4 regions of the Paenibacillus sp. FSL H7-0323 genome follow, and region 2 is predicted to be linked to each of the others. Evidence: riboswitches for the same ligand, from Rfam matches in the RefSeq annotation. Region 2 holds a riboswitch; each other region holds the start of a gene.
The links. Region 2 has a riboswitch for cyclic di-AMP ahead of MHH89_RS22585 (C40 family peptidase). Riboswitches for the same ligand answer to the same signal wherever they lie in the genome.
Positions count from the first base shown of each region.

Region 1: it holds a riboswitch for cyclic di-AMP, as region 2 does, so the genes downstream of both, MHH89_RS17660 (alpha/beta fold hydrolase) here and MHH89_RS22585 (C40 family peptidase) in region 2, are expected to answer to the same signal.
Region 3: it holds a riboswitch for cyclic di-AMP, as region 2 does, so the genes downstream of both, MHH89_RS24725 (hypothetical protein) here and MHH89_RS22585 (C40 family peptidase) in region 2, are expected to answer to the same signal.
Region 4: it holds a riboswitch for cyclic di-AMP, as region 2 does, so the genes downstream of both, MHH89_RS02390 (KamA family radical SAM protein) here and MHH89_RS22585 (C40 family peptidase) in region 2, are expected to answer to the same signal.

Region 1 is NZ_JBBODB010000001.1:3,898,213-3,906,331, forward strand. Features, by position in the region: gene mnmH (tRNA 2-selenouridine(34) synthase MnmH) at 1-346, opposite strand, end outside; gene selD (selenide, water dikinase SelD) at 405-1,466, opposite strand; gene MHH89_RS17655 (hypothetical protein) at 1,613-1,768, opposite strand; gene MHH89_RS17660 (alpha/beta fold hydrolase) at 2,059-2,868, opposite strand; cyclic di-AMP (ydaO/yuaA leader) riboswitch at 2,974-3,160, opposite strand; partial or broken gene MHH89_RS17665 (glyoxalase) at 3,407-3,517, shown strand; gene MHH89_RS17670 (hypothetical protein) at 3,595-3,768, opposite strand; gene MHH89_RS17675 (Nif3-like dinuclear metal center hexameric protein) at 3,853-4,647, opposite strand; gene MHH89_RS17680 (alpha-glucuronidase family glycosyl hydrolase) at 4,672-6,726, opposite strand; gene MHH89_RS17685 (endo-1,4-beta-xylanase) at 6,809-7,828, opposite strand; gene MHH89_RS17690 (glycoside hydrolase family 43 protein) at 7,873-8,119, opposite strand, start outside.
Region 2 is NZ_JBBODB010000001.1:4,990,577-4,998,695, forward strand. Features, by position in the region: gene MHH89_RS22545 (ATP-binding protein) at 1-396, shown strand, start outside; gene rluF (23S rRNA pseudouridine(2604) synthase RluF) at 386-1,087, shown strand; gene motB (flagellar motor protein MotB) at 1,201-2,016, opposite strand; gene motA (flagellar motor stator protein MotA) at 2,000-2,800, opposite strand; gene MHH89_RS22565 (hypothetical protein) at 3,007-3,300, shown strand; gene MHH89_RS22570 (4a-hydroxytetrahydrobiopterin dehydratase) at 3,529-3,816, shown strand; gene MHH89_RS22575 (c-type cytochrome) at 3,898-4,254, opposite strand; gene MHH89_RS22580 (GNAT family N-acetyltransferase) at 4,382-4,867, opposite strand; gene MHH89_RS22585 (C40 family peptidase) at 5,057-5,548, opposite strand; cyclic di-AMP (ydaO/yuaA leader) riboswitch at 5,554-5,696, opposite strand; gene MHH89_RS22590 (C40 family peptidase) at 6,059-6,487, opposite strand; cyclic di-AMP (ydaO/yuaA leader) riboswitch at 6,545-6,683, opposite strand; gene MHH89_RS22595 (hypothetical protein) at 6,902-7,732, opposite strand; gene MHH89_RS22600 (M1 family metallopeptidase) at 7,744-8,119, opposite strand, start outside.
Region 3 is NZ_JBBODB010000001.1:5,484,042-5,492,160, forward strand. Features, by position in the region: gene MHH89_RS24690 (GntR family transcriptional regulator) at 1-240, shown strand, start outside; gene MHH89_RS24695 (ATP-binding cassette domain-containing protein) at 259-1,188, shown strand; gene MHH89_RS24700 (ABC transporter ATP-binding protein) at 1,193-2,095, shown strand; gene MHH89_RS24705 (ABC transporter permease) at 2,088-3,368, shown strand; gene MHH89_RS24710 (hypothetical protein) at 3,400-3,591, shown strand; gene MHH89_RS24715 (hypothetical protein) at 4,056-4,508, opposite strand; gene MHH89_RS24720 (hypothetical protein) at 4,549-5,070, opposite strand; gene MHH89_RS24725 (hypothetical protein) at 5,085-5,639, opposite strand; cyclic di-AMP (ydaO/yuaA leader) riboswitch at 5,708-5,872, opposite strand; cyclic di-AMP (ydaO/yuaA leader) riboswitch at 6,292-6,481, shown strand; gene MHH89_RS24730 (hypothetical protein) at 6,732-7,148, shown strand; gene kdpF (K(+)-transporting ATPase subunit F) at 7,275-7,352, shown strand; gene kdpA (potassium-transporting ATPase subunit KdpA) at 7,365-8,119, shown strand, end outside.
Region 4 is NZ_JBBODB010000001.1:506,306-514,424, forward strand. Features, by position in the region: gene MHH89_RS02375 (YdeI/OmpD-associated family protein) at 51-620, opposite strand; gene MHH89_RS02380 (DinB family protein) at 677-1,192, opposite strand; gene MHH89_RS02385 (helix-turn-helix transcriptional regulator) at 1,275-2,186, opposite strand; gene MHH89_RS02390 (KamA family radical SAM protein) at 2,320-3,495, opposite strand; cyclic di-AMP (ydaO/yuaA leader) riboswitch at 3,627-3,770, opposite strand; gene MHH89_RS02395 (AraC family transcriptional regulator) at 3,819-5,486, opposite strand; gene MHH89_RS02400 (ABC transporter substrate-binding protein) at 5,626-6,651, opposite strand; gene MHH89_RS02405 (HAD family hydrolase) at 7,179-7,841, shown strand; gene MHH89_RS02410 (mannitol-1-phosphate 5-dehydrogenase) at 7,884-8,119, shown strand, end outside.

The DNA of each region.
Region 1 (8,119 bases), 1.1 Mb from region 2:
AAGCATGAATATCCATTAAAGAGAGTACGGTCGCAGTTGTACGGCTGCGCATACCTCCCCTCCAGCAGAATACAGCTTTGTCTCCTTGAATCGCTGCAAATTCTTTGACAAAAGAAGGCAGTTTTGCCGCAGCAATCTCCAAACCACGTTCTTTCGCGGCCTGCACACTTGTCTGTTTATACAACGTCCCTACTTCAGCCCGTTCCTGATCATCAAAAAAGGGAATATTCAAACTATCCGGCAGCGTTGCATCTTTATATTCAGAAGGAGATCTAACATCAATAATGGTGATCTGCTTCTTGTTTTTTAACACTCTAAGTTCTTCCAGTGTAATGTCCTGAAACAATATGCTCTCTCCTCTGGTGGCTAACCTTCATAATTTGCTCTAAGCTGATATACAACAGTTATTCCACAGCAGCTATAACCGTAATCTGACCCGGATGCTCTTCCGTTACCTCTCCGATCAATGCCGCTTCTACCCCTGCATCTACTAACTCTTTTAGCAAATCTTCACTTTGTTGAGGGGCCACAGAGATCAGCAGTCCGCCAGAAGTCACAGCGTCACATAGAATATAGCGGCTTAGTTGGTCCATCTCTTCCGGATAAAGAATGCTGCCTTCCAGATGGGCAAAGTTATTCTTAGTGCCTCCTGGAACAAATCCCTGCTCCGCAAGCTCTCTTACTCTTGGCAGCATCGGTACATCGCCTTGACGAATGATCAGGCCCGTGCCGCTCCCTTTAGCCATTTCCGAGGCATGTCCCAGTAGCCCAAATCCGGTAACATCTGTACAAGCATGTACATCATAAGGCTCCATGATTTCAGCCGCTTTTTTATTCAAAGTAGACATTACTGTCGTAAGGCGTGTGGTTTCTTCAGGAGATAGCTGATCCTTTTTAATGGAAGTTGTTAAGATCCCCACACCGATAGGCTTCGTTAGAATCAGCTTGTCTCCCACCTTGGCGCCCGCATTCGTTCTTACTTTGTCAGGATGCACAAGGCCCGTAACGGCCAATCCGAATTTGGGCTCTTTATCGTCGATGGAATGTCCGCCCACAAGAGTAGCTCCTGCTTCCTGTACTTTATCCGCTGCACCGCGCAAAATGTCACCGAGAATGCTTTTATCTAAAACAGAAATAGGAAAGGCCACAATATTAAGCACCGTAAGCGGCTTTCCACCCATCGCATAAATATCGCTTAATGCATTGGCTGCTGCAATTTGACCAAATGAATAGGGATCATCCACGATCGGCGTGAAAAAATCAACAGTTTGCACTAACGCTAATTCATCACTTAAACGATACACCCCTGCATCATCACTAGTATCAAGACCTACAAGTAGATCCGGGTTAGGAACAGTTGGTGGCAGACTACGAATAACCTGCATGAGATCGGCGGGACCGATTTTGCAGCCGCAGCCCCCTTTTGAAGATAATGAAGTCAGTTTTATAGTTTCAGCTTGAGACATCATGACTCAGCTCCTTTAGTATGAATTATCTTAATCTTACACGAGTAGATCGCATTGTACAAAATGCAAGAGTAGCAGATGCGTTGCTTACTACGCCTCCTTCTATAACTATTTAGAGTCTATTGTTCTTTCCCACGTCTGGTGAGCTATATTTGGTGCTGTGGTAGGGTAGGGACATTAAGTGGCGTTCTAGGTACAATATGCTTGTAAATGTTCAACATCCATCGGTTAGTAAAATAACCAAAGGCTGGCTCATTCGTAGATTTCACTACGGATAAGCCAGCCTTTAATTGGATGTCCATTATATTAGGGAAATCCTCCCTAATGTTCATCGATAATCGCTTTAAAATGAGGTTTTTAGGAAATTCCTCCCTAAAAATTCATGCAAATACCCATTTATGGCTAAAAACATCCTATTATTAGGGAGGATTTCCCTAATCTACGTTCTAGGAGCCATAATCTCCTTCATTTTAGGGAGAATTCCCCTAAAGTTCTTCCCAGAAAGACGACCCATAGCCAGCTCATTCCGCCCTGGCTATGGGACGCCTATTTTCTCACTTAAACGCTTCGCTTGTGAAGGTCTCCCTATAGATCAGCTAATCTGCTGACTGCCCTGCTGCTTCTCTAAGAAACGCTGAAGAATCGCATTGAATTGCTCCGGCTGGCACAGATTACTTGGATCTAATGCGTTCGGAATAATCGCCAACTGCGCCTGCGGCAGCTGAGACACCATTTCCTTCATACAATTCACTCCAAATTCATTAAAGTCCCCCACAATACATAATGCAGGACGTTTAAAAGCCTTTAAACATCTGGTGTAATCAACATGGCTCGTAGCCAGCCTTTGCCGATATAACTCCCGGGGGCGTTTGTCCAGCAGTCCTCTTCTAATCTCATTGTAGGCCAGACTCCAGCGCTCTCGGTACATCATCCGAATCGAAGGCAACACCAGCTCGCTTGGGAGATAATACATTAGTAAACTGCAATATGCTGCCATAGTTTGTATTTTCCCTACTATTGTTGATCCGTGAGTCCTACAAAAGCTATCCGCGACCACAATTGCTTTTACACGCTCAGGATATTGTTTGGCAATATGCTGAACGACTAAGCCACCATAGGCGATTCCTACAAAAACTGCTTCACGGATACCTAGGTCATTCAACAGCATAATCAGATCCAGACATTGCGTCTCAATAATCTCATGTGGGGCCTCCAGCAGTTTACCAGACTTGCCATTCCCCCGTAAATCGCACAAAATCACTTTATATTTATCGGAAAAATACTCCAGCTGTGGTTTGAACATACTGTGTGTTAATCCATGTCCATGGATAAACACAACCGGAGTGCCAGTTCCATTGATTTCATAATAGAGCGAAGTTCCGTTCAGTTTAGCGATAGGCAAAGGTAACACCTCTTTCATAATAAATTCTACGACTATATCTGCTTAAAAACGCAGCAAAAAACCACAGAGGGATTCTCTGTGGCTATTCATCACTAAACACGCCATTCATCCTCTCTCCATACGCTTACGAGGTTAGCTGTCGGATTCGGGCAGTGAGAGTTGCCCTACCTGCAGGGATGCATATTATGCACCCGGAACAGGATTCACCCCATAACCAGTGCCGACTCTCACATCGGCTGCCAGTTGTTGGTTCCCCCGCTTTCCAGAAACGGAAATTAAGCGGATTGCTTATGTAATTGTAAATTTAAGATAATTCTCAGTTCTGAGATGAATCATACTCTTGTAAGGTTTTCTTGTAAAGGAGGGCTCTGGTCAAAATAATGTTGAAAGCAATGCTTTTCATTTCATATTAAGCATACTCTTCATTTTCTCTTTCTTTTGCTCTTGTTTACTCGTTTTCTTTAGAAAAACAGCTCTGAAGCAAGCGAAAAAGGGGGTGATTCACCAGTACTTTCCTATTTAATAAGAAACGACAATCTTCAATACCACTATTGGGCCAGTTTCTGTACCTTGGGGTGTTCGTCGTTTCTATGTCCCCGATCCGTTTGGCAAGCTTGTTAATATTATTTCACATGAACAGCACGAATGATTTCATAAAAAAGAAAAAAGCTAAGCAGAATCAGAGATCTCCCCCTGTCCACTTAGCTTCCTTTTACAATACTATGGCTACAAAAGATCGGCGTTTTTCAATGCATGCTCCCAGCTTGGAAAAAAGAACAGCGCACTTCTCATAAGCTCTGGGTCGCTTTGCTTTACTTGTTTTTTACTGATTGAGCTTCCGTCGCTTTGCAGCTTTTTGATCCGACTTAATACTTCATCAGCCTCCAAAGGAATTTCCATTGAAACACTCCTTTCTCAGTGACCTGTTTCCCTTCATTTTCTCCATAATATGTTTATTTATTCCGTACTCTTAATTTCCCCAGATTAAACCATCTGATAGATGGGTTGTTCAGCAATGAACCGGGTAGGAAGCATGGGATATTTGTCTGCTAAGATTTCAGCTAAATATTTCATCCCCGGCGCTTCACTCTCCGCATGACCTAACATGATGAGCGCTTTAGATCTGCCTTGGTGCCCTGCATCCCGCACATATTCCGGAGTCTCCCACTCTGGTCCTTCTCCAGCAATAATTAAATCAAGATTGTGATCATTAAAAAGTGGAATAGCCATCGTCCCGCCCCCTCTGTAACCTACTAATATCCCTATGCGTTTGCAGGACAGAGACAGGTCACCAGCAGCGCGTACATAAGAGATCCCTAGCTTACTTTTAATATACTGAGCAGCTTCCAGTACAGTCATGGCAGGAATAGTGAGAATCGTAGCAGCCGCTTGCTGCTCTTCCACATAGTCTGACCAATCCAGCTCTCGCAGCAAACCCATCATAATCCCATCCGGCTCTTGCCGATGCCAATAATCATGATAACGAAAAATAGCTATTGGGGATCGTTCGATCAGACTTTTTTTCGCATGATAAACCGGATCACCTTCTAACCACTCGCTCGCCGCATGATGGCTATAAAATACACCTTCATGCGTGATCAGCAAATTGGTTCCTAACGCTATTGCTTGCTCCACAATATTTTGTGTGGCAGAAAAGGCCGTAATAATCCCTGTGACTTCAGTTTCCGGTTCCCCTGGGTTCAGAATATCCACAGTCCCTTCTACCTGTTCCACAGTTCCCATTAAATCTTCCAAAATCGCTCTAATCGTGAGGCCCACTATCATCATCCCTCGAATCGAAATCTAATAAATCTTTCTGCCTTTAAGATCCTCAATTCCACTCTTGCGGTAAAAATACGTATTGATCCGATCTCTCCATTCCTGCGCATGCTCTGCTTGCTCTTCAAGACGTTGCTTCACTTGCACATACAATCCACTATCCATGCTGCCTTCAAGTGATTCCCATGTTGCTAGAAGCTGTGCAGCCTGCTCTGCCCCTTCGAAATGAGTATCGTAGATATGTTGTATAACCGTTTGCCCCGATTGCAGAACATGCGTGTATGGAACATGATGGAAGAACAGCAGCAGCTCTTCTGGACAAGACGCTAGATTCTCATAATTTGATGCATTAAGACCCATATACTGTCCGCTATACCCCGTTCCCAATTTGACTGAACGATCCACACCAATGCCCTTATGATCCGCATAATGGTACGTTCCCCACTTGGCGTATTCATATCCATCCACATTCGGCCCATAATGATGATCCGGATTAACCATCCAGCCCACACCTAATGGAGCTGTGTAAGATTCGTAAATCCTCCATGAGTCCATTAACATCCCGCGAATAGCAACCACTAGACCTTTATCAGTGCCAAAGGTAAGGCGAATCCATTCCTCAGCGATTTCCTTTGCCGTCAGCTCCGGATTCCAAATTAATCTCCCATATCCATACAGATTAGCTTGAGCTAACCCATGCCCCGTCCAGTTCATGTCATCCCCAACATTAGTTACAGCAGCCACACCATTATACTTATTTCCCCACACCGATCCGTCCACAATATGTTTCACAAGCGTAGTTTGCCCTTTGGCATAAGTATTGAAATCAAGGACTTCTTTCCACTGTGGAACAAGATAACAGAGATGCCGCTGCTGCCCCGTATATTCTTGAGCAATCTGAAACTCCATCAGATGATTGGTATGTTCCAGTGCGCCAAACAGCGGAGATACCGGTTCTCTGACTTGAAAATCCATCGGTCCATTCTTGATTTGCAGCACTACATTATCATTAAATCGGCCATCCAATGGTTTGAAATGATCATACGCTGCTCTGGCCCGATCGGTCTTACGGTCACGCCAATCCTGCTTGCAGTTATATACGAAACAACGCCAAATCACGATTCCGCCAAACGGCTCCAGTGCTTCTCCAAGCATATTAGCGCCATCGGCATGGTCACGCCCGTAAGTGAATGGCCCAGGTCGATTTTCTGAATCTGCTTTGACCACAAACCCGCCAAAATCAGGGATCACTCGATAAACCTCACCCGCCTTATCTTTCCACCATTGCCGCACCGCTGGGTCCAGTGGATCAGCTGTCTCCAATGCTCCGATCTGTATCGGACTGGCAAAGTTAGCACTGAGGAATAGCTTAATTCCGTATACGCGGAATATTCCTGCAATTAACGCGATATCAGGCAAATATTGCTCCGTTATAAATAGAGATTCAAGCTCATGAACATTCACATTGTTAATCGAAATCGCGTTGATCCCCACAGAGGACATCAATCTGGCATAATCACGCAGCCGCTTTGTATCGTTAAGAAATTGATTGGACTCGTAAAAAAAGGACCGTCCAGCATAGCCACGTTCAATACTGCCATCAAAATTATCCCAGTGATTAATCATTCGCAGGCCGTTCCCCGGATTCATAGACAAATTCAGAGCGTCTATCTCGCTTTCTGTTCCTATCAGCCGTAACAGATGGAATACGCCATATAATATTCCAACAGGCGTTGAAGCACCGACAGCGATACATTGCTCAGTAGCATTTGTACGTATAAGGAAACCTTCAGGACCCAGTGAATCGGTTCGTTCTCCTGCGAATACTCTACTAATTAATGGATTCCCCCCTTGGAAGGTTCCTATAACGATACACGGTCCTTCAGGTTTCGCTGTGAGCAGTGGCGCTTTGCCCAGCATAGAGGTCATCCCCTGTATGAATTCCGCGGCTGCCGCCTGAATCGTCTCGTTGTCCTCCGTTACTACCAACTCAACACACCAATCTATATATTGATTGTATAGAGATCCTGATTTCAGCTGACCATAATTGAGCCAAGCCTCATAAGCGGTATTTGTCATGTTTATTCCTCCCGTATAAATAACCCGCCCTGGATTGAAAAGGACGGGTTCATGATTCGCAAGCTTGAGCAGGTTACCCGCTCTATGATTTGGTGACAGCGTTAAGCAATTGGTGATACGCTGGCTTAGGATTATGCTGCTCATCGAATAGAAATGGCCAATTTTTCCGTCCCCGAACAGGGAAGCCGTCCAGCCATGTATAGTCATCCGCTGCTCCCCAGAAAGTGACTGAGCTAATCACGTCGCGGTATTCTTTCAACAGAGCAAACATCGCTTCATAGCGCTCTGCCTGTAGCTCGAGCAGTTCGGCAGGTGCAACCTTTAAATCCATTCGTTTGTCATCGAAACGGAACATGGACACATCCAGCTCTGTCAATTGGAGCTGAAGCCCTAAAGATGCATACTTCTCAATAGCAGCACGTATTTCATCTAAGTCCGGATCGTATAGATTCCAGTGGGCTTGCAATCCGACGCCATGGATCGGCACTCCTTGTTCCAGCAGCGACTTCACCATTTTATAGATTTTGTCACGCTTAAGAGGATTAGACTCGTTATAGTCGTTGTAGAATAATAAAGCCTTAGGATCGGCTTCATGAGCGAATTCAAACGCTTTGCCGATAAACTCCGGTCCGACAATGTCCAGCCACTTTGACTGGCGAAGAAGTTCTTCTCCTTCATCTGCAATAACTTCATTTACAACATCCCAAGCATAGATATCTTCCTTGTAACGCCCAACCACGGTCTGAATATGTGATTTGAGCCGTGCAAGCAATGTCTCTTTGCTTACACACCCGCCCTTCTTATCCTCAAACAACCAGTCCGTAGTCTGGTTATGCCAGACTAAAGTATGCCCACGCATAGCCATATGATGTTTTCGGGCGAACGCAACCAACTGATCTGCTAGTTTAAAGTTATAACTGTCTTCAAGCGGATGCAGACTTTCAAACTTCATCTCATTCTCAGCGGTAATGCTATTGAAATGATAGGCGAGCAAGTGCTCCTGTGATTGTATCGTCATCGGGTTAACGGCTGCGCCAATTTTGAAATCCTCAGCAAATATTGTTTTTAGTGCAAGTTCTGTGTAATCACTAGCTTGTCTCAACAAGTTCCCTCCTGACAAAAGCATTTATATCAGTATTCGAATAATTAAGACTGATAATCGAACCAATCGAAGTAGGCAGGCACCTCAGCCACCTTGCCATGACCTGTTGCATATAATCCAATAAGAACACCCGTAAATCCATTTCCTTTTACGGCTTGAGGAGATAATGGGTACGCTGCTGCTGTTGATAGCTTATTCCACTCCTGCCCATCTAAAGAGTAAAGGAGGCTGTATTCGGAAAGCTCAGCCTTAACTTTCAAATAAATTCGCTCGGCAGTAGTCGAAACCTCT
Region 2 (8,119 bases):
CCTGCTACTGTACATTGTGAAGAGAACCAGCTGAAGCAGGTATTTATTAATATTGTTAAAAATGCAATTGAGGCTATGCCTGAGGGTGGCGTCATTTCAATGGAACTGTGGAACTCTGTGGATTGCGTCTTTATTGTAATCAAAGATCAGGGTGAAGGGATTCCAGAGGACGTGCTGCCTAAGCTGGGTGAACCGTTCTTCACGAATAAGGAATCGGGGACTGGTCTTGGGTTAATGATTAGCCAGCGTATTATTCAGGCTCATAAGGGTCATTTGGAAATACAAAGTGAAGTTGGCCGGGGGACAACCGTTATGATTAAGCTGCCTGCAGCTGGAGGGGTTACACCTTGGCTCAACATTAAGGATGAACGGAGTGAAGAACAACGTGAGAATTAATAAATTCATCAGTGAGACAGGGTACTGTTCACGCCGAGAAGCAGACAAGCTTGTGGATGCCGGCAGAGTGACGATCAACGGAGAGCCTGCTGTGCTGGGCAGTCAGGCTGTTCCGGGCGATGATGTGCGAATAGATGGTATAGCGCTTGAAACCTCGAGCCAGACGGTCTACATTGCTCTAAACAAGCCGGTTGGGATTACATCAACCACAGAACAGCATATCAAGGGGAATATTGTCGATTTTGTAGGTCATCATGAGCGTATATTCCCGATTGGTCGTCTCGATAAGGATTCGGAAGGATTAATCTTGCTTACTAATGATGGTGATATCGTTAATAAAATTTTGCGGGCGGAAGGCCGGCATGAAAAAGAATATGTGGTTACCGTGGACAGACCCATTACGCCTTCATTTATTACCGGCATGTCGAGCGGTGTGAAAATATTAGGTGAGAAGACGCTGCCCTGTGAGGTCACGCGTATTACGGAGCGTGTCTTCCGTATTATTTTGACAGAGGGCAAAAATCGCCAGATTCGTCGTATGTGCAGCGCTTTTGGCTATGAGGTTCGAAAGCTGCAACGCATTCGGATTATGAATATTCGCCTGGGGGCATTGCAAACGGGAGAATGGCGGGAGCTGTCTGCTGATGAGAAGAAAGAGCTTGGAGCTACGCTGAACTACGAGTTACTGTAGGAATGTTATTACAATGTTACAGGTCCATATAGAATGTAGTACTCGCAACAAAAAAAGAGCTGTCCGGGGTCTAAGACCTTTGGACAGCTCTTTTTATTACCTTACGAAATCACTTATTCAGCAGAGGGAACAATCCCTGTAAACTCTTTGGATTCTTGATATTTGCGAATAATGGAAACCTCTACCCGGCGATTCTTGCTTCGGCCGGTAGCTGTGTCATTATCCGAAATAGGATGATACTCGCCGTATCCAATCGCACTAAATTTGCGCGGATTTAGATTCGTGTTCTGCAGCAAAATCTTCATGAACTGAAGTGCCCGATCCGCACTCAGATCCCAGTTGGATGAATAGTTGTTATTGGAAATCGGAATATCGTCGGTGTGCCCTTGCACTACTACATCATAATCCGGGAATTGCTGCAGCATCGTTGAGATGGATTTAGCTAATTGCCGCGAATCATCCTTAACAATGGCTTGGCCAGAGGCGAACAATGCGTTATCACTGATCGTAATCATTAGCTGAGATTGATTAAGCTTCGTACTGAGCAGATCAGTTAGGCCGTTGCTCTTAATATATTGATCGAATTGTTTCTTAAGCTTCTCTAAATCCTCTTGTTCCTTTTGTCGTAGCTTTGCCATTTCTGCTTCTTCAGCTTTCTTGGAAGTAGAGCTACCCATCTTATCATTTTTCCCCAGATCTTCTTGAGTTTTACTAGGCATTGCTGCCCGCTCTTCAAGAATGCCTGTACCGCCATTAAGTGCGGAACTGAAGGCTTGACTCATCTCTTCAAATTTCTTGGCATCCGTTGCGCTCATAGAATACATAACGATGAACAGAGCCACCAGAAGAGTCATGAGGTCGGAATAAGGTAACAGCCACGATTCATCGGCATGTTCTTCATGCTCTTCGTGTCTAGTCTTTTTGCTCACCTGATCCACCGTCCTTCTCATTTAACTTAACGCGTTGCGAAGGTGTTAGGAATACAGCAAGCTTCTGATTGATGGCAATAGTAGATACACCGGACTGTATGGACAAAAGACCTTCGACCATCATCATTCGAACTTCGATTTCTTGTTTGGAGAGACGTTTCAGCTTATTAGCAATAGGATGCCATAATACGTAACCTGTAAAGATACCAAGCAAAGTGGCGATGAAGGCAGCCCCGATTGCCGCAGCCAATTTGTTCATATCACTCATATCAGCCAGAGCGGCGATGAGGCCGATAACCGCCCCGAGCACCCCAAGGGTAGGAGCATACATACCTGCCTGTGAGAAAATGAGCGCTCCTGCTTTATGTCTATCCTCTGTGGCGTGGATATCCTCCATGAGGACATCGCGGACAAAATCCTGATCATTTCCATCAATGATCATCCGCATGCCATTCCTGAGGAAGTTATCTTCTATTTCATCGACCTTTGATTCTAGAGCCAACAGACCTTCACGCCGTGTGATAGAAGCCCATTCCATGAACATAGTGATTAATTCGGGTTTACTGATTAATTTCTTTTTGATAAAAATCATTTTGAACAGACTTGGAATCTTTTTGACCTCGTTGAAAGGAAAGGCCATGAAAATAGACGCTGCCGTACCCACCAAGATAATAACGTAAGCAGCGGGTGTGGCCAAAGCATGAAGTGGAGCGTGCTTGAGGATCATGCCCCAGATTACAGCAACCAAACCAAAAATTAAACCAATTATTGTTGAAATTTCCATTTTGCACCTCGTCCGTGAGATTTAAGATGTGTTCCGACAATGCCGCGTATATCATCCTTGAAACAGCGGCAGGGCACTCTGTGCGAAACCGAATTAACGTATATTCTTATTTATCGACATCATTCGGTTTTTTGTGAAGTCATTTTTTCGGCTATAATGGATAAGGTAAGTAATTATTCATCTGTGAAGAAAACGGAGTGATATACGTGGGTGTAAAGCATGGTAGAGATTACGGTGAAATTCTAACAGATTTGACCGAAGCCGTCGGACGAATTTCCGATGGATATTTATTTTTTGAGATGGATCCGGACGAGTGGCAGGAACTACCCCAAGAATCAAAGCTGGAGGTATGGGAAGCATTGGCTGAGGATCTTTTCTTCGCGCTGGGTAATGAACCTATGATTGAAGTGGGGAGCGGCGTAATTATTTACGATAAGGACACGCATCGCATTAATATTTTAGTTGGCGAAGAGGATTTGGCTTCAGTGGTTTTGATTTAGGCAGAGGAGACGTCTGGACGTAATTTGCCCGTAGTTAGTAGCCCGTGTTAAAATTGATAAAGCCGAGTTATAATCGCTGGGATTTGTGAATACATTAAATCGAAAATATCGCCTTTATCCTGGCACATCCCTTGGACCTCAGAAGCTAAGGGATGTTTTGTTTAACGCCTAAGTCATGTAAAGGGAACTGCGCACTTTACTGCAATTTTTTGTAAGGGAGGAAACGAATTGTTATTTACGGAAGAGGAACTGCGTGAGGAGATCACCAAGCTGGAGGGGTGGAAGCTGGATAATAATGTTATGGTGCGAAAATATATGTTCAGCCAATATATGAAGGGCATTGCGTTCGTTGATGAAGTAGCCACGATTTCAGAAGCCTTCGATCATCATCCACATATTACGATTGATTATAAAACAGTTACCCTGCGACTTGAATCTAATGAAGAAGATGGGATTACGGCTCTAGATCTTCGAGCGGCGCATGAATTTAATGAAGCCTTTGAAAAAAATCATTAGTTTAGCCAAAATCATAAAATAAACGCCCGTGCATAGATAGTCACCTATCTCATACACGGGCGTTTTTAGTTGCTTGATGGGTTACTTTTTCTCTGAGAGCCAGAGTGCGACGTTGGCGATCTCTTCAGGGGCTAGCTTCTCCTTAAAGGAAGGCATTTGACCACGTCCTTTGGTGACGATGCTGTAGATTTCCTCAGCGTCATGCTGGCCGCCTTCATTCTGAAGACTTGGTCCAACTCCACCTTGAAGCTGATCGCCGTGACAGGTGATACAGCTGGCTTTCACGGTTGCTTCTGCCTTTGCTGCGTCCAGTTGAACTACCGGCATCGTGGGCTTATTTTCTTCCGCTACCTCTTCTTTACCCGGAAGTGTAAACATGAGTACTACCGCAAAGGCACAGGCGGCAAAAAACAAACCGCTCATGATCCATTTCTGCATCCCAATTCGTCCCTTCTATGTAAGCTGCTCCCTACATTATAGCTTATGGTGAAGCGTTATCATAGGGTTTGTGACAAAAAAATGAACGAGAATACAATCGTTCTTATGAAATATATGGTATTTAATATCATTTGTCATAGACCATGCAATAAAAAGGTTTGTCTCCTGTAGGTGTGCGGCGTTCATACGTATCTGTAATCGTAAATCCACATTTTTGATAAGTTCGGATGGCGCGTTGGTTCCAGGTCAGGACTTCCAGATCTATCTCACGATCAGGATAACGATTCAAGGCTGTCTGGACGATGGCATCTACGAATAGTTTGCCTAAACCATGGCCGCATAGATCGGGGCGCATCCCAACTCCTAAACGAACGACTCCTTCCATCGGGAACAACTGTGCGAATCCGCACAAAACCTCTTGTTCATTTAATATGGAGATATATTGTTCCTCCCGGAGCTGCGGATCACCAAACTCGATGCCAAGAGCCTGCATCTGCTCCCACGGCATCCAGCCATAAATATTATATGGAGGCGTATAGCTCCACTTACAAATAGCTTCTCCGTGAATTGCCTCCATAGGAACTACATGAAAAGTTACCGAGGGATTTATCATAAAGTCAACGAGCTCCTTTCACGAGGACATTGCTATATTACTAATTATATACAAAATGGGGGAGGTTCGACTCAGAAACTTTATATGAGAGGAATGTTTTACAAATTATGAGAGGGGTAAATAAGTAATAAGACAAAAAAACAAGCTCTCCTCCAAGAGTTACCTTGGAAAAGAGCCTATGTACGTTACTTATTGAACATCATCATTGTCTTCCGATTCAGCAGCAACCGATTGGTAAGCGTCTGTGCTCATAATGCGCTTAGCACCAACGTAGCGTTTCACGTAGTAGCTATCACTCAGAGAGCTAATCGTAACACCGCGTGAGGTAGAAGCGTGTGCGAACTTACCTTCACCGACATAAATGCCGACATGGGAGACACCTTTGCCACTTGTATTGAAGAATACAAGATCTCCGGCTCTTATATCATCACGGGAGATTGCTGTGCCCATTTGATATTGGGAACCTGATTGGTGTGGAAGGTTAATGCCAATCTTATCAAACACATACATTGTAAATCCGGAGCAATCAAATCCGTTAGTGGATATACCGCCGGATACGTATTTAGTACCGATGGCCTTGTCAATCACTTTATCCATTTTGGAATCTGCGAAAGCGCTTCCTGCTCCGATGGTGAGGATGATGGAAAAGCTTAGTACTGCTGCTGCTAACTTCTTCTTCAAAAGTGTATACCCCTTCCAAATGCCTACGAGGTTAGCTTAAGGGTTCGGTTGAAGGTCCCCTATGACCCCTCTATATAATGGAGGTCAATTCACCCAAAGTTGGTTCCCCCGTTTTCCTAATAGTTAGGAAACTCGGCTCATACTGTTGATTAGGATTAGCTTGTAATCAATACATGACAAAACCTTTGTAAATAACAACTTAATGATTACAAAAATGTTACTAAAATCTCACTGCGCTAATTGTAACAAACAGAAAGCCGCTTGGCAATCGTTTTTAACATATTAATGCAGAAAAATTGGCATTTTTACGGTAGAAAGGCATATGTAAGCGTTAATAATGACCTAATTTTTAATATAATTGCAATTTTTATCAAATAAACGTGTTTCAATTGGGCTCTATTAGTGTAAAAATATATTATGGAAAAAAGAAAAACCCGAATTTGATTACGGGAATAATCAGATTCAGGTTCATATAGTTGTAATTATGAGGTTATAGTTGTGAGGAAGGTTTCAATCGAAGGCTACAGCTTGATAAGCTGAAGTACTCATTACTCTTTTAGCGCCAACATAACGATTGGCCCAGTAGGCCTGACTGAGTGAAGTGATGGTCACTCCACGCGAAGAGGACGATTGTGCGAATTTTCCGTTTCCAACATAAATGCCGACATGGGATACTCCATTGCCAAGTGTGTTAAAGAACACTAGATCACCAGAACGCAGATTGCTTTTGGATACAGCAGTTCCAACGCTATATTGAGCTTTTGATGTACGAGGTAAAGTAAGACCCACATTCTTGAATACATATTTTGTAAATCCAGAGCAATCAAATCCGGCAGTGCTTGTACCTCCGGTTTTATAGGCAACTCCAATAGTCTTTGAGATTACAGTGTCCATCTTAGAGTCGGCAAAGGCGCTTCCTCCACCAATAGATAATGCCATTACAAGTCCTAGCGCCGCAGCGACGCATTTTTTTCTTAAATTATGTCTTTTCAAAAGATGTACTCCTTCCAAGGCCTGCGAGGTTAGCTTAAGGGTTCGGTAGAAGATTCCCTATGATCCCTGTAAAGCGAGATCAATTCACCCAAAATATGGTTCCCCCACTTCCCGGTGCAAAGGAATTAGGCGTGTTAAGCACCAAGAGAATGACGTTTCGACAGTTACACTTACGATAAATACATTTAGTTATGTAGGAATCGTTTCAATTGATTACAAAATTGTTACTAATAGCACAGGACTTATTGTAACAGAGCTTTTATGATTTTGCAAATACTCTTAAGTTATCCGTAATGAGAAAAAGTCCCAGCTCCTGAATACAGGAATTGGGACCTTTTTATTATGTCAAATAAGGTTAATTTATTGTGGAAATGCTTTGCTACACCATAGATGATATTGTGCAGAGATTCCCCACATTTTTAAGAGCGTAGAAGGTAGTGGTGAGATTTGCCGTATTATAAGTGCCGGCAGGCCGGGACAGAACAGACCCGTCAGTCCGCACACTAGCAGTAAGAGCAAGCCTCCCGCACCAAGTACAATGGAAACACCTATAGCAGGAATCAGTGACCGCAAGCAGATGAACAGTGAGGAGAACATTCCTGTACCGCCGGTGTAACCAAACTGCATATATAGAAGAAACAGGCGCACGATAAAAATATATATAAGCCATGCCAATACGTATGGTACTAAATGAAGTAACAAAGTGTAGTTAAACAAAGAGGATAAGAACAGCCCGTACATTTTTGGAGCAAGCCAGTAAAGCGGCAGCAGGGTCAGCACCCATTCGATTAGGCTAAAGACTAAGACAGGTAGTCCATAGATCTTCATGCCGGGGAAAAAAAACAGCCCGCGCTCGCCCTTTCGCTCCTGGTGCAGCTCATGCAGCAATCCTGCCCTTATGAAAGGAGAAAGCAGAAGTCGCAAGACAACAAGTCCTAGAAGCATCCATAACCAAGTGCGTATCGCAGGGTCAGTATTCAAGCTGAACTGTCCCTCGATATAATACAACAGTCTGCCCATACCGCTGCCGCCGGCGTCTTTATCTGGATAGCGCAGTAGAATTGGAATAATAGCAGATCGGATGAAACCATACATAAAGTAGCCCCAGAGCAGTCGGTAGATGAAGAGCAGAATTAAAATATAAAATTGCTCCTTCATGCTTTGCCAGCCGCGGGTTATCGATGTTCTCACAATCATTCACCTCACCAGACAAGAGTTCCGAGCACGGTTTCAAGTAGTTTAGTTACACTTAACGTCCAGCGAGAGAGCGTCTTGGGCTCTATTTCCGCCAGCCTAAAGTTGTTTAAATGTTTGCTCTCCAATAAGATGGAATGCTCAGGGTCAATCTCAGCAGAGAGAAGAGGCTTATCGCTTAACAATTGAAACGTAGTCTCTGCTCCTTCACCGTTCCAGACCCGCTGCACCGAAGAGCTGTCGGCGAATGTGAATTTCACGGGAACATCAACGTAATGGCTCCCTTTATTTGAAATCTTCACTAATGATTCGTAGCTTTGAGCATCGCCGCTGTTATTTTTTTTAAAAGTAATCGTATCTACTGAGAAGTCAGGCGCACCATCA
Region 3 (8,119 bases), 490 kb from region 2:
ATTACCGTGCGGCGGGTATATCAGGATCTGGAGAACGAAGGTTTGCTGCGAACGCGACAAGGAACAGGTACCTTTGTATCCCATGTAGGTGACGGAGCCATGGAAGAATATAAACGTGAAACGGTTGGCAAAGCACTTGAAAGTGCAGTGGATATCGCCCGATCGGTACATTGCAGCAAGGATGAACTTGAACAGATTTTTATGGAGATTGTAGAACGCAAGTATAGAGAAAAGGATTGAGAGGGGGCGCTTACTCATATGGTACAGATGGCTATAGAATTGCGGAATGTACTTAAACGGCGGCGAAACAAGACGATAGGGCCACTGACCCTGAATCTGCCTAAAGGATATATTACAGCTTTGGTAGGTCAGAATGGATCCGGCAAAAGCACGCTGCTGAATCTGCTGATGCAGCTGACTAATCCAGAGGAAGGCGAGATATATTGGTTCGAGAACAGGTATGATAGCGGGTTGTCTCTGGAGCTTCGCCAGACCATTGCCTATGTTCCTGAAACGTCAATTACTGAGGAGAACCACTGGAATGCAGAGGAGGCAGCTCGATTTCGGAAGTATTGGTATCCAAATTGGGACGATCAGTATTTTCACGAGCTGATGGATCGCTTTGAGGTTCCGTATCATATGAGACTTTCGAAGATGTCTAAAGGGGAGCGCCGGAAATTCGAAATTGCTGCAGCACTTGCGGCACGGCCAAGTCTGCTGCTATTGGATGAACCTTCATCGGGTCTTGATCCTTTTGCATGGAAGATTATGATCGAGACACTTCGTAAATATATGGATGAGCACAACGCAACGATTATCATCTCCACACACATTGTGGATGAGGTGCGAAGGCTGGCGGATTATATCGTCCTTATGCATCGGGGAGAACTGCTGGGTATGGCTGAAAAAGACAGTCTGTTCGGTGCTTGGACCGAGGTTTGGGTGAATGCTGCGGATGAAGAGGAGCTTGCGGAGTTATCGGCTGAGTTGCCAGGAGGCTTGCACTTTACCATGGATACACCGGGTGTAGCTTCTTTTATCATAGAACAATTTTCTGAAAACGAGAAACGCATTCATGACTTGGGCGTAAAGGTTATCAAGAGCCGCAGTTTGGAACTGGACGAAATATTAAGTTTATGGACACAGGGTCATCGTCCTATTCTAATTGACCACAAGAGAGGGGACTAGAGAAATGGAAGCCTTAAAGCTGGAAAGTGTAGTTAAGCAATATGGAGAAAAAACCGCAGTAAACGGAATTAACCTAACCGTAGGTAAAGGGGAAATTTACGGATTACTGGGGGCGAACGGCGCGGGGAAAACAACCACGATGCGTATGGTGCTCGGCCTAATCTACCCTGATGAGGGCAAGATTTTGTATAATGGAAAACCTTTCAACAGTGAACTGCAGCAACTTATGGGTTATCTGCCCGAAGAACGTGGACTATATCCTAAGGTGAAGATCAGCGATCAAATCGTTTACTTGGCCCGCCTGCGTGGGATGTCAGCTAGTGATGCAGATAAGAGCTTGCGCTATTGGCTGGATCGATTCGAGGTTCCGGATTATTACAATAAAAAAATAGAAGAGCTTTCCAAAGGAAATCAGCAAAAAATGGGCTTTATCGCCGCTGTCGTTCATAAGCCGCAGATTCTGATTCTAGATGAAGCTTTCAGCGGGCTGGATCCAGTAAACGTGGAGCTGCTGAAAGATACGGTCAAAGAATTACGTGATTCGGGAACAAGTATCCTCTTCTCTACGCACCGGATGGAGCATGTGGAAGAGCTATGCCGTAACATTACGATTCTCGATCGATCCAATACGGTCGTTCAAGGGGATATCCGCACGATCAAGAATGGCTACCCGCGGGAAGAAGTATTGCTGCGTACAGCTAATGAGGTAAAAGGTTTGGAGTCCATCGCAGGTGTTACAGCAGTTAAACGGCTGGAGCGTGGGTATCTGTTATCGATCAGTGAGATCGGTGCAGCACAGCGTATTTTACAGCAGGCGATAGCACAGGGTGAAGTGGAGCATTTTGAAATCAAGGAACCTACGTTAAACCAAATCTTTATCAGAGCGGTGGGTGAATCTAATGAATAAGATGGGGACAATTATCGGCTTTACCTTTAAAAATAAAGTTAGAACGAAATCATTTATGATTACTACTTTGATTCTAGTATTATTGCTCAGCATAGGGATGAATCTTCCCTATATCATCGATCAGTTTAAGGGTGATTCGGCCAAAAGTGAAGTTACTCAAATTGCTGTGATTGCTGAAGAGGGAAATCAGGTTGCAGAATTGTTGAAGGCTTATACTGCGCCAGAGGGCATGCCACAGGCTAAGATAGTACAATATGCTTCTGCGGAGGATGCCGAGTTAAAGAAAGCATTAGATGAAGAGACCGTAGAAGGTTATGTTACTTTTGCGGAACCTACTGGTGAAGGGCTTCCACCCGTTACTTATCATAGTAATGATGGGGAACTAAACGGAGATGTGCAAGTTTATCTCCAAAATGCACTTCAGCAAGCAAACACACAATTCATCGTTGGCGACAAGCTGACCTCTGAACAGATTGCTGCAATGTCAACGCCTGTGCAGATTACTACACAACAGCTTAACGCAGGCGGTGGCAGTGAAAGCTCTCAGGAGGACACTCCAGCCATTAACTACATTATCGTATATGCCATGCTTATGTTGTTCTTTATGTCCATTATGATGACAGGCAACATGATTGCTGCTGAGATAACTTCTGAGAAAAGCTCGCGGATTATGGAGATTCTGATTACAAGTGCCTCACCTTTAGCGCAAATGTTCGGTAAAGTTATCGGTGTTTTCCTAGTAGGAATATTGCAAATTGGGATCTTTGTCGCAGCGATCGTCGTCAATTTGACGCTCCCGCATAATGCGACTGTATTGGCTGATTTTGATCTCGATTTAGGCCAGCTCAATATTAACTTGCTGCTCTATGGATTTGTCTTGTACGTATTAGGTTACTTCCTCTATGCCTTGATGTATGCGGCTGTAGGTTCGATTGTCAGCCGTACGGAGGATCTCGGTCAGGCGGTAATGCCAATCATGATGTTAGGCTTCGTAGCGTTCTATGTTCCACTGTTCAGTATCTCCAATGCAGATACTCTAGTGGTTAAGATAGCGAGTTATGTGCCTTTCACCTCACCATTGACGATGCTGCTCCGAATTGGTGTCGGCGAGGTGGCGATCTGGCAAGTCATTGTATCGCTGCTGATCCTGCTTGTGACTACCTTCATCTTCGGATGGCTGGCAGCCAAGATCTATCGTACCGGCGTACTGATGTACGGCAAACGCCCAAGTATTAAAGAAATCAGAAAAGCAATGAAAGCTTACAAGATCTAAGATGACCTCATATAACTTTTAAGGAGTGCTAATGATGTCTACAAGCGAACAATATACCATTATGCTTTTAATGAGTTCTGTATCGCTGGCTACGGTTAGTAGAATGCTTCCGGATGGCTCCACTTTTATGGATTTCGTTCAAGGCCTATTGACTGGTATTGCTATAGTGGGGATGTTGGCGGGATTGTGGATGTACGGTAAGGCGCGTAAGAGTAAAGCGTAATAGTAAGCACTGAGTTTTCGGGGGTATCCTAACAGCCGTTTATGGTTGCTGGGATATCCCCGTTTTTGAGTTGGCAATCTCTTTGTATACGAGCTGATATAGCTAACGGACCCAGCAGCACTTAAATGCAGCAATCATCGAGATTTAGCAAGATATCGGACACTATAGTCGCTATTGGCATGAAAAAGGGTGAATTAGTAGCTCTTTTAACCAAATAGTTGCACTGGAGTCCGATACTATGCTCAAAAGGCGATAAACGTGCAAGTAACGTCATCTGGGTCCGTAAGGCTTGTCTTGGTGGAAGATGATTAGGGCTTGCTTTAAGACGATCCAAGACGTTCATCGCTCGGGATTTCTACTGGAGTCCGAACGCCGGCCATATTTGTGGAAAAGCTTCAATTAAAGGCTCCTGAGTCCATTAGTCGCTTCATGCGCTCAAAGATCGTTTGAATTCTAGTCAGAGACTAAATTATAGAAAGATTTGCGCTCGTTAGTATATCCGTTTGGGTGGTCATCTGCTCCCGTAGAGCTCTAAGCTGTGTTTTCAGTGCGGGAACACTTTTTTGCAGAATAATGCTTATTTGAGAAAGAGGCAGCTTTAAGCCGTACCACAATACCTTCACAAGCTGTTCCTCCCAAGGTAATGCCTTAGCCGATAGAAGCGAGCGCCGGGCAAAAGAATCAGCACACTGGTGAATACAAGTGCGGTAAGCGTGGATAGAGAATAACTGAGGATCAAAATCATCCTGACGATATATTTTATGAAGCTCTATGAAGGTGCGGATAGTAATCTTGTCTGCCTCATTAGATTGTTCTAACAACATGGAACTAAGTACGTAGACTTCATTAGTATACTTTTGAACACACTCTGCAAATTTAGTACTGTAGGTGGACTCGGGAGGTAAGGGGTCAGGCATGGTGAACACGATCCTTTCAGATTGAGAGATTTGCTTGAATCTATAATATAGAAAAGTAAGAGATGGATTTATTGATGAGATCGGCGGTGTCTGGTTCCGGGCAACTGTGTTTCTGCTGGGAGGCAGTGGATAAAGCTTTTGAAGGCTTGTAGTAGAGCCGTTCACTTCTGGAATTGCTCCCCCCTGCTGCAACACTGTACAGACGCCCTTGCTGAATATGCCCTGCCAAGGATTTACCCTGGAGCTTGGCCTTTAAATCCTGCAAAGCACCCTGAACTAGCTCAAGCTTAACCTGCTCCCAATCTGAACCTTCGCGGCGGACCTTATCCAGCGCTTCTTCAAGACGGCAATGACAGATGGCCCGTAAAAAAGAACTCCATTTAATAAGATCGAAATTTTTGGTGTTGGCAGAGATCAGACAAGCCCCCCAACTGCAGCCTCCCCTACAGGTGAGCTTCAGAATACCATAACGGCAGCCTTCAGCCCCTTCCATTCCATAGTGAATAGGCTCGGGTTCATCCAATACAAATACTTCAATGCGGGATAGTCTGCGCTGGTCCATAGTAGGGTTCCTCCTTAGATTTCCAAAAGCTTTAAGTCAACATGATGAGTGACACTAGCCTTTTCTACACAAGCGAGCATCTCCATTTTATTCTCACAGACTGCGGTATGCTCTAGCCATAGTCGGAACTTCTCTTTTCGTATAACAGATAGATGTAAGGGAAAGGTGCTGCGGGATCTCAAGACATACCAACCGGCGCTTACATCTTTCCAAGGCTCCTTGAAGGCTGTAAACCACGGGAGCTTTTGGTGTGATGACCAATCCTGCTGCTGCTGTTGTTCTCGAATTTTTTTATATATCTCATATACAATCTTAGAGTCTAAACAGTCTTTACAAGAAGAAGGTGTGCTGAACTGGCGAAGGGCTTGGATCTGGTTCTGGCCAAATGCATAGCCTACAATGTACCTGTGATTATGTTCTTCGAACCACAAGGCCCCGAAACAAACGTAATTTAGACTTATCGGCTCAAGCAGCCCTTGATGTATCCCTAAATAATAGTGCTTCAAAACATTCACCCCATCCAGCGTGCTATCACCTAATAAGCTTAGGTAACGCAAAAACCGCAGCAAGAGGAGGACCTCTGCTGCGGTTTTGGATTACAGGCAGATATACCTGGGCCAAAGCGTGGCGGATCAAGGGTCTCTCTCTTTACGCTTACGAGGTTAGCTGTCGGATTCGGACGGTGAGAGTCGCCCTACCTATTGAGACTTATGCAGTCTCCTTTGGATTCACCCCAAGTAGGCCAGGTGGCCTGATGGTTCCCCCGTTCCCTGCGAATGCAGGAACTCAGCGTTGATTGTTTTTCATGAATTAGATTCAACCCGAATCATACTCTTTTCAAGATTTTCTGTAAAAAACGGAAAATGTTCTTTTAGAGCAATTTTAACCATATCCTGCCGACTACGACTGAAAAACGAGGTAAATAGGTATTTATGGCGTGTTATCGCGCCTCTTTCTCGCTCAGCCTCAGCTTCTTGCGTTTCTACCTATAATGGGAATTTGCAGTATTTTCGCTCTAAAAAGGTGAATAAAATCACATGGGTTATAGATAGCGATTAAACGCTCCAAACTCGAGTAAACAAGAGATATAGAGAGATTAGATATCAAGTAAGCGCTATCTAATGGGAAAATAGTTTTTAATTTGCATTATTTTGGCATCATTCAGGTTTTACAAGTCTTCGTGCATAAGAGTATGATTACTCCTGTTTCAACGACAATCGAATATTTGATCCGCTTAATTTCCGGTAAGGAAAGCGGGGGAACCAACAATCGGCAGCCGATGTGAGAGTCGGAAGCCGATTATGGGGTGAATCCTGTAGAGGGTGCGAGTGAGCTCGCATCTATACAGGTAGGGCGACTCTCACCGCCCGAATCCGACAGCTAACCTCGTAAGCGTATGGAGAGAGGATGAGTGCAATGTGACCGCTAGCGAGCCACAGAGGAGATCCTTTGTGGCTTTTTGCTGTGCTCTTAGAAGCAAAGCATTTATGGAGGCCTCCCCTAAGAGGTCGCTAAATTCATCATTAGCGGTATTTGTAAGGCAGCGTCTAATGACGTGACACAACCGAGCTTTAGGTTGTGCCCGAAAATGACGATAGGTCAACATCCTTTCGGAGATTTTCGTTGCCTCCTTGTTGTAAATGAGCAGGAGGAGAAAAAAGATGACGGATCAGAATGAATATGTGCTTGTATGTGCGCCTACAAAGGCGGGAGAACATTTCATTAAACTTCTGAAGTTCAGGGGTATTAAGATGGCGGGATTAACCAACAATGTGGCTGAGAAAGCTTTACTTGAGGAGCTCGGGATTGAGCAGGTTATTCTAGTGGATACCCGCCATCAGAACACTTGGTTTCGCCCATCGTTCCCGGTAGGCAGGGTATATCTGTTTGAGAGCAGCTTTCCGCTTTGCTGCCGCTATATTCAGATGTGCCGTACCTGGACGACACAGCCGATTTTTGTGATTACAAGTTCAATAAATCCTAGATTGGTCTATAAAAGACTTGGTGCGAGCTATGTAATCTATTCCCATAGTGGTGATGCTGATTTTCTAATCGATAGATCACCTCATCAAGGATAATGGAAGGAGTGCGGAAGATATGATGGATCTGTATATGGTGGCTTCGTTAGCTGTAATTTACGGGTTATTTTATGGTTTTATGCGCTGGTGCGCAGGTGTAGTTGAGGATACGGGGAGGGATAAGCTGTGATTCTAGTAATCGCTGTTACCCTACTGTTGTTTATATATCTGGTTTACGCGTTGATTCATCCTGAGAAATTTTAAGGAGGGGCATTCATGGGCATTTTGCAAATAGTCGTCGTAATTGTAATTCTCATCTTGCTGGTCAAGCCGATGGGAACGTATTTATATCATGTATTTTCTAACGAACCGAATCGTACGGATCGCTGGTTTGCAGGCACAGAGAAAGGTATTTATAAGCTGATCGGCCTGAAAAAACGGGACGGAATGTCCTGGAAGAAGTATGCACTCAGCTTTGTTTTAACTAATATCGTACTGGTTGCTTTCAGTTATATTTTTCTAAGATTACAGCGGGGATTGCCGCTGAACCCGAATGGAATTGCCGATATGGAACAGACGCTTTCATTCAATACGGTGATCAGCTTTATGACCAATACGAACCTGCAGCATTATAGCGGGGAGACGGGACTATCGTATTTTTCACAAATGGCAGTCATCACGATGATGATGTTCACGTCTGCAGCGAGCGGATTTTCTGTTGCGGTTGCTTTTGTCAGAGGGATTACAGGACAGAAATCAGTCGGGAACTTTTTCGAGGACTTCGTAAAAGCACATATTCGTGTATTCATTCCATTAGCTCTGCTAGTTTCATTGGTGCTGGTAGGATTGCATGTGCCACAAACGCTCAAGCCATCGCTTGAGGTCACTACACTTGAAGGGCAGACGCAACAAATCGCTATCGGTCCAGTCGCTTCTTTGGAATCAATTAAACACTTAGGTACGAATGGTGGCGGCTTCTTCGGAGCCAATTCAGCACATCCTTTTGAGAACCCTAATCCACTTACGAACGT
Region 4 (8,119 bases), 4.5 Mb from region 2:
CGTCATTGGAGTCCGAAAGCCTCAGCAGGAGATCATGCATCTAGCGCAGCTTAATAATCTAGCAGACGTCCATTATCATGCCATTGCCCGTACATTTTATTTTCTTTAGTGTTTGCTATGAATTTGTCTAATTTACTCTTAAATAAATCTGGCTGATGTTTATTGCTTTGGATCGTGTCGATCCGAACTCTCTTATAAAGGGCTGGAAAGGCCGTGAAATTCTCATATACTTGCCTGTCCTCTTTTAGCCGTTGCTCTATAATCTTATCTACTATAAAAGAATCAGGGTTCATATCAGGAAGTACCCGTTTTCCTTCAGCACTCATTAACCCCAGCTTTTCGAGGCGGCGGCCCCGTTCTTTATTCAATTCAGTCCAAGAGCTTTTGTTGCTTCGGGGAGAGAGTCTTTGCGCCAGCTCCGTTTCCGAAATTTTCTTTTTCACTCCATCGATCCATCCAAAACACAAACATTCCTCAACTACGTCCAAATATAGCAACGTTTCTGAGTTTGGCGTCATACTAACGAGTACCCAACAAGATTGTTCAGTCTTACAATTCTCCTGCAGCCAAACTCTTAAATCTTCTCTCGTTTTCACTGTAATTAGATTTTCAATCTCCATAATTAAAATACAATTTCCTTTCTAGGTATGGAGTGGAGCGTCTTGCCCATCCGAGATTAAATAGCTTCCGCAGGTACCTGATACCAAAAAAGAGCATAGTCATTCATGGTGGAAGCATGGCCTAACTGCCGTAACATAGTAGATACATTGCCTCTATGATAAGTCCCGTGATTGGCGACTTGCAACACAATTTCTGATAGGCGTGTTTGGCGGATTCCGGCGAATGGATTGTCAAGCAGAATGGTTTGCTCCAAATCGGATTGGTTGTGTAACCATGCTTTGTATTGTTCTGATAGCTGGGCAAAGATATTTACGTATTCATCCACAGAATCTAGAATGCTCAAATTTAGCGGGATACTTTGTTGAAAAGCCTCTGGCATGGCAGTGCCTGTTAATACAAGATTCCACATCGTATCAACCGCATAGATATGGCTAAGGGCATGAGCGATGGTGGGAAATGAGCTGTTCACTTCTTGACTTAGCACAGAAGGCGGGAGTTCCTTGATTCTCCCCAGGATAGTTTGGTTTGCCCATGTGTGGTATTTAAACATTTCTACTGGATAATTTGTCATTCGTACATTCTCCTTTTGAATGGTCATGGATTTGTTTTTGTTACTGTAGTTAATATAAAAGAAGAAGTATGACATCAGACTGTCATACTTCTTCATAAAGTTTGAGTGTGTTTTGAAGCTGCTCTTTTAAAATACCTCGCAATGCAGGGGGTTCGAGGACTTCGGCGCCGCTGCCAAAACTCAGCAGAATGGACCAAAGCCAACGTGCTTCCAATGGCTTATACACAGGAATTCGCATCGTCATGCTTTTATCGGAATGAAATTCCTTGTCGACTTGATGAAACTGATCCAAAGCTTCTGCCAAAGCCTCAGGGCCTACCCGGATCACTATTTCCTCCACCTGATCTGCCCTGTTTGAACAGCCGGCCTCTTTGGGTACCTCATGTTGCGAATGAAAGGTATCCTGCGTCAGGAACAAATTCAGCATCCGGGAAAGTCGGAACTCCCGATAGTCCTGCCGTGTCCGGCAATAACCATAGATGTACCAGTTGCTATATTTAAAATGAAGCTTTACTGGTTCCATTTCACGGGTTGTACGTTCATTTTTTACACTGATGTAATCAAAACGGACAACATTTCGTTCCGATATAGCCGCACGTAAAAGAGGAAGTGCGTCAGGATCCGTACGCCGGGTTTCAAGATCCACCGCGAGACTAGAGGTCTGTGGCTCCGTTCCAATCGTTTGCAGCCGTTCAATGGTTCCTTGCGTATGCTCATCTTCAAACACGGAAGAAAGACTGTTAAGTACAGTAATCAGAGAAGTGACATCATACGAACGGAGCAGGCTTTTATCCATTTTATATCCGTCCATGATGCCATATCCACCTTTAGTACCCTGATACGATACGACCGGGATGCCAGCGGCACAAATCACATCGATATCCCTATAGATTGTTCGCTGGGAAACCTGAAACTCTTCAGCCAGCTTGGAGGCAGATAAAACTTCGTGGTTCAATAGCTTGTAGATCATAGAAATCAATCGTTCCAATTTCATGTGTGCATTCCCACCCATTAGTCCATTTCGTGTTACAGCGTGATTATATCATAGATTTTTTCGGGCTAATTTTGGGCGGGAGGAGTTTTGTTGTTGGCGATGAAGAAATATCCTATGACAGAGTCGATTAAATCTATTTACAGATTAAATCCGCAGGCTCGCCTGATAAATCATTAACAGAAATAATAGCATCGTTTTTTTTCACAGGTGGGGTCCAATATTGCTCATTCCCAGGCAGGTCATCGAACCATTCGGCGTCCTTTGGACAATCTAGAATCATAAATTTTCCGTATTCCTGATCTCTGGATTGATGGTATTTGAGATAGGCTTTTCCGTTATCAATGGCGAGAATTTCTATTTTTCCTGAGGTGTGGCTCATGGATAAGCGTACTCTTTTGCCAAGTCCTGAGGTTCTGGCTTTGGCTTCTTCTACAATTTGATAGACTTGCTCGAGCGGTAATACGAAATCTCGGTTTCCGGCTACGGGCCGGTTCACAAAGAAGTAGTAGGGTGTAACGCCAGCCCATGAAAGCCGGTCCAGTAGTTCCCCTAAAATAACGGGATCATCGTTGATGCCTTTGAGGATGGGGGTCTGATTTACGACAATTGCCCCTGCGTTGTGGAGAGCTTTAAATGCTTTTTTGGCTTCAGGTGTGATTTCACGAGGATGATTGATGTGCGCCATAACATAGATTCGTTTGTCTTCGGTAGAGTAAGTACGAATCAGCTCCAGCAGTTCTTCGTCTTCAGAGATCCGCATCGGATTAAATACGGGAATTTTGGAACCCAGTCTAATGATCTTAACATGCTCAATGCTTCTTAGATTTTCAATAATGGATCTTAGCTTCGGTGTGGAGAGAATTAAACTGTCCCCGCCCGTAAGAAGTACGTTGTTAATCTCCGGATTATTTGCGATATACTCCAAGCCCGGAGAGACATCAGCCATCGCCTCTTTCACGTCATTTCGGAACAGACGCTTACGGAAACAGTAGCGGCAATAAGCCCCGCAGACCTCGGATACAATCAGTAGTGCAGTTGTTCTATACTTGTGCTGACAACCAGGTACCACATAATTCGTGTCCTCATCGGAGGCGTCCCAGCACCCATACTCCAGCAGTTCACCTTCGTTAGGAATAACCAGCTTACGGATGGGATCATCTGGATCATCCCAGTTAATCAAAGACAGATAGTAGTCATTTACACGAAAAACAAACTTGTCCGTAATTTCTTTCAGATTCTCTTTTTCCAGCTCAGACAACATAGCTATTTTGTTAATATCCGTGAAGTACTTTACCTTTTGCACGTACATCTCTCCTTTGTCTCGTAGTGTGAGAAATGAGGGAGCCTTAGTGTCAAAGGCCAATCTACTGCCAGCAGGGTCCAAAAAAGCACAAAAAGAGACCCTTAGCAAGGGTCTCTGGTTATGTAAATAACATGAAAAGCAGACCCATCCACTGCTGACGAGGTTAGCTGACGGACTCGGGTAAGATGGTACCCTACATTCTAATGCTCAATGATTCGCCCCAATTAACTGGTTCCCCCGCTTTTCAACTGTAAAAGTTGGAAATTAAGCGTAGATAAAGTATACCCTATCAAGTTTTGAAAAGTCAAAAGAGAATCCTAGATTCACTTTCAATTGCTAGCGCTACTTCCGCCGAGTAGTTTAGGCAACAGCGTTAGCAGCTTCTCCCGGGTTAACGCATCACTAGAGTTCCATTTGCTTCCGTCGAGCAGATAAACATGTCCCTGACGTACTGCCGGGAGATTGTTCCAAAGTGAACTGTCTAGTAATCGTTCCATCGCAGCTCGCGAGTCTTTGCGTTCCGGAATGAGCATGAAGATATGATCTCCGGCGTAGGCAGGCAGTCGCGTTGGATCAACTTCGGCGAACCCTAACTCTTCGTCCAAAATGGCCTGGATCTCTTCGGTCGGTTGTAAACCACATGGGGCATAAAGCGCAGTGGAGAATCCGGACATTCCCATAGCATACAGATGATCTCCATGATCATAGACCAAAGCAGAGGCGGTTTCTCCAACTTGGAGGGTTGTCGTGTAAAGATGCTGCCACATGGCAGCGTTTTTGATTGTGAATGACTCCAGCCATGCTTCGGCTTCGCGCTGTTTACCTAGCCAACTGCCTAATGTCCGCATTCGGTTGTCGAGAGATGCAAATGAATCAAAGGTGAGTGTCGGAGCGATACCAGAAACTGCTCTGTAGGCTCTTTCATCACTATTAGCCAAAATGATCAAATCTGGGTTTAGGGAAGCGGTCAACTGCGGGTCCAGTGGAAACCCGACGTTGGCGAGCTTCTTAAGCCGATGTTTATAGACGCTGTTCCGGGCGAATGCTTCATCTCCACCGATAGGCTTTACGCCTAACGCGAGAAGGTCGCCAAGTGTTTCGCCATGATAGACAATCCGTTTCGCTCGCTCTGGAATCTCCACCTCATGACCCGTCCAATCCTTGACGGTAAGCTTACGACCTTTCTGATGTGCATATTGTCCGGGTGTAACTCCGGTTTTTTGCCGAAAGCGGCGGCTGAAATAGTATTCGTCCGAGAAGCCGACCAGTCTGGCGATTTCCCGCAGTGGTTCAGTCGATTCCTGCAGGAATCGTTTGGAATGATTAATGCGCAGATCCGTCAGGTATTCAAGCGGCTTTTTACCCGTAAGCTGCTGAAAGATCGGTGTATATTGCCAGATTGATATTCCCGCCAGTTCAGCTAACTGCTTCACGGTGATACTCTCTGTATAATGCTCCTGAATGAATGTTATGGTCTTTTCTACGGATTCCGTAGGACTTGGCAGGTGTTTGGAAGGGTAATTATGCTCAAAAAGTAGCAGCAGCAATTCTTGGAATTTTAATTGTCGCTTGAATTGTTGTACATCATCGGTGTTATTCCTGTTCATGAGCAGGTCTTCGACTAGTCGGATTACCTTGGTGAACGGGTGCACAATTAACTCCCGTCTGCCGGAAAGCAGCTCTCCAGAATATCGTTTAGGATGCTCGGTTGTATAAATTGCTGTAAAGGTGATGAGGTAATAATACAACGTCAGCTCCTGGTTGTCCGTACTATAGGAGATTCCAGGAGATAGTAGATAACATTTATCCGTACTTAGTATCACGCTTTGATCATCGAGGTTCAATTGTCCGTTCCCTCCAGTAAATATGAGAAGGGTATAGTCCTGGGTTGTACGCGTTATAGAGCTTGAATCGGCAGCTTGAATCATCAGTTCGGCCTCGTTTAGCTGAAATAGCAGAGAGTGGAGTGGGGGGCAGGACGATGATGTATGCAGCATGGGTTCAGCCTCCGTTCATTTGGTGAGAATGATTATCAATGAATTCATTGTATATAAAAAAAAGAAGCATATCAACAGCTGTTGACATGCTTCTTGCAGTTTTTTATCAGCCTTGTGTTAAACTCTTCATCACAGAAGGTTATTTCATATTCAATAGCTGTGGAATTTCGCCAAGCAGCCATTCTCTTGTTGTCGCATCACTTGAAGTCTTCATGATGTCTTGTGTATAGACATATCCGTTCTTGACGGCAGGAAGGCTCTTCCAGATAGGGCTCTTTAATAGATTCTCTGTGGATTGTTTTGCTTCTTCTGCCACTGGAGTCAAGAGGAATATCCGGTCCCCGGCATATTCTTTCAGGACTTCCATGGATACTTCCTGGAACCCTTTACCTTCATCAAGGATCTTCTGAATAGCTGGAGTTGCCTTGAAGCCATTCTCCCCATAGAGTACCTGGGAAAGTCCGGTTGCTGCCATTATAAACAGTCTGTCTCCTGGATAATAAGTGAAGACCGCAGCCGTTTCGCCTTCTTTCATGCCTGCGGATTTCAATTGCTTCCACATGTTCTCTTCAGCGGTTTTATACTGCGCAAGCCATGCTTCTGCTTCAGTCGTTTTCCCAACAATTCCACCAATGTCCAGCATACGTTCCTGGAGTGGGGCAAAGGTATCAAATATTATAGTGGGTGCAATTTTGGAGAGCTGTTCGAAATCAGCTTCATCTGTGCCCGCATAGATGATGAGGTCAGGCTGAAGCTCCAATGTTTTTTCCAGATTGATAGGGAAGCCTACATCCTCCACACCTTGTAATTGATCTTCAAAAACCTGGCCTTCACCCATAGAAAGAGGATAACCTACCGCCTGCACACCAAGTGCGAGCAAATCGCCATAAGTTTCTCCAGAATAGATAATTCGCTGTGGATTCACCGGAATCTCTACAGTATGCCCTATGTAATCTGTATAGGAGCGGGTAGTCGCTGCTGCTTCATCTGTACTGCTATCTGAGGGTTCTGCTGAAGGTACCGCGGTTGCAGCGGAAGAGTTCCCGGTTGCGTTCACCGTACTATTGGCAGAGGATTGTTCCTTTGAGTTTCCGCACGCCAGTAGCAATGTACTCAGCAAAAATAGTACACATACCACAGCGAAGGACTGTCGTACCTTGTTCATATCTTATTGCCTCCCTATTATATGTAACGACCACCAATAATGATAATCATTCTCGATTAAAATATATCATAAATTAAAGCCTCTTTTTACTCAATGGACAAAAAATAACCCCGTAATTTGATTTGTACAATCAAGTAAAAAGGATGTGTTTAAAATTATTTTGAATTATTTTTAGCTGCTTGGAAAAATACTCTAAATAACAGCAATCGAGAGAAAGAGAGGGAGCTTGTCTTGATAACAAACTTGGCAGAAGGAATCCCTTGAAGCACATAGGATTGTGGTGTTTTTTTGAATCTGATTACTGTTATGTATTTAGATGTTCAGGTGATGCAAAAATCCAGGTTTGTCCACATTGATTGTAATCGTTATCATTACGTGGCATGTTATCTACCGTGCTTGACGTCAGTAGAAGGGCTTTGTTATGGTTTTTATAGTCAAACGCAAGCCGAAATAGCTTTTTGTAGAATATGCAGAAGGTTTTGCGTAAGATATTCTAACCAAACATAATACGAGGGAGATGGTTGATTGTGATCAAAGGAATTATTTTTGATTTTGACGGAACGATTATCGACACGGAGACTGCTTGGTACACCGCATTTAACGAGGCTTATGCAGAATATGGAGTGGATCTGACGCTTGAACAATATTCCACCTGCATCGGCACGAGCTTGAACAGTTTTAATCCTTATGAATATTTAATGACTGATCTTAAGCTAGCGATTGACAAAGAAGAGTTCAGTAAGGCTGTTAAACAGAGACACAGTAAACTTATGGAGCTTGAAACAATACGACCAGGCATTCAGCATTATCTTGATTCCGCCAAAGCAGCTGGACTGCGCGTAGGGCTGGCCTCAAGTTCTTCACTGGAATGGGTGGAAAAATATCTGAATCAATTGGGTATTCGCGAGTATTTCGAATGTGTTCGGACTGCCGACCATGTGGCAAAAGTGAAACCAGATCCCGAGCTATATAACCAAACGTTAGCTTGTCTTGGAATCACAGCTGATGAGGCGGTTGCTATCGAGGATTCACCGAATGGATCTAAGGCAGCGGCAGCAGCTGGCATCCGTTGCATTGTGACGCCTAACGAAATTACTAATTTTCTTGAATTCGATAAGCAGCACCATAAAATTGATAATCTAAGTCTTCTTGAATTTGATCATGTAGTTACTCAACGTTGCTTCGTATAGAGAAACCGAGAAACTAAGTTCAAATTAAAGGGGGATACCAAATTGAGAGCCGTACATTTTGGAGCAGGTAATATTGGCAGAGGTTTTATTGGGCCTATGTTGTCGGACTCCGGTTACAATGTTTGTTTCGTCGGAAGAAATAAGAGTAAAATTGCCCAATTGCAAAAACGTGGGCAATATCCTGTCACCCTAGCTAACAAGAACCGGGACAGCTTTATTGTTGATAATGTTACTGCAATCAATCTGAATGATACTGAGGACGTTACTAGAGCTATAGC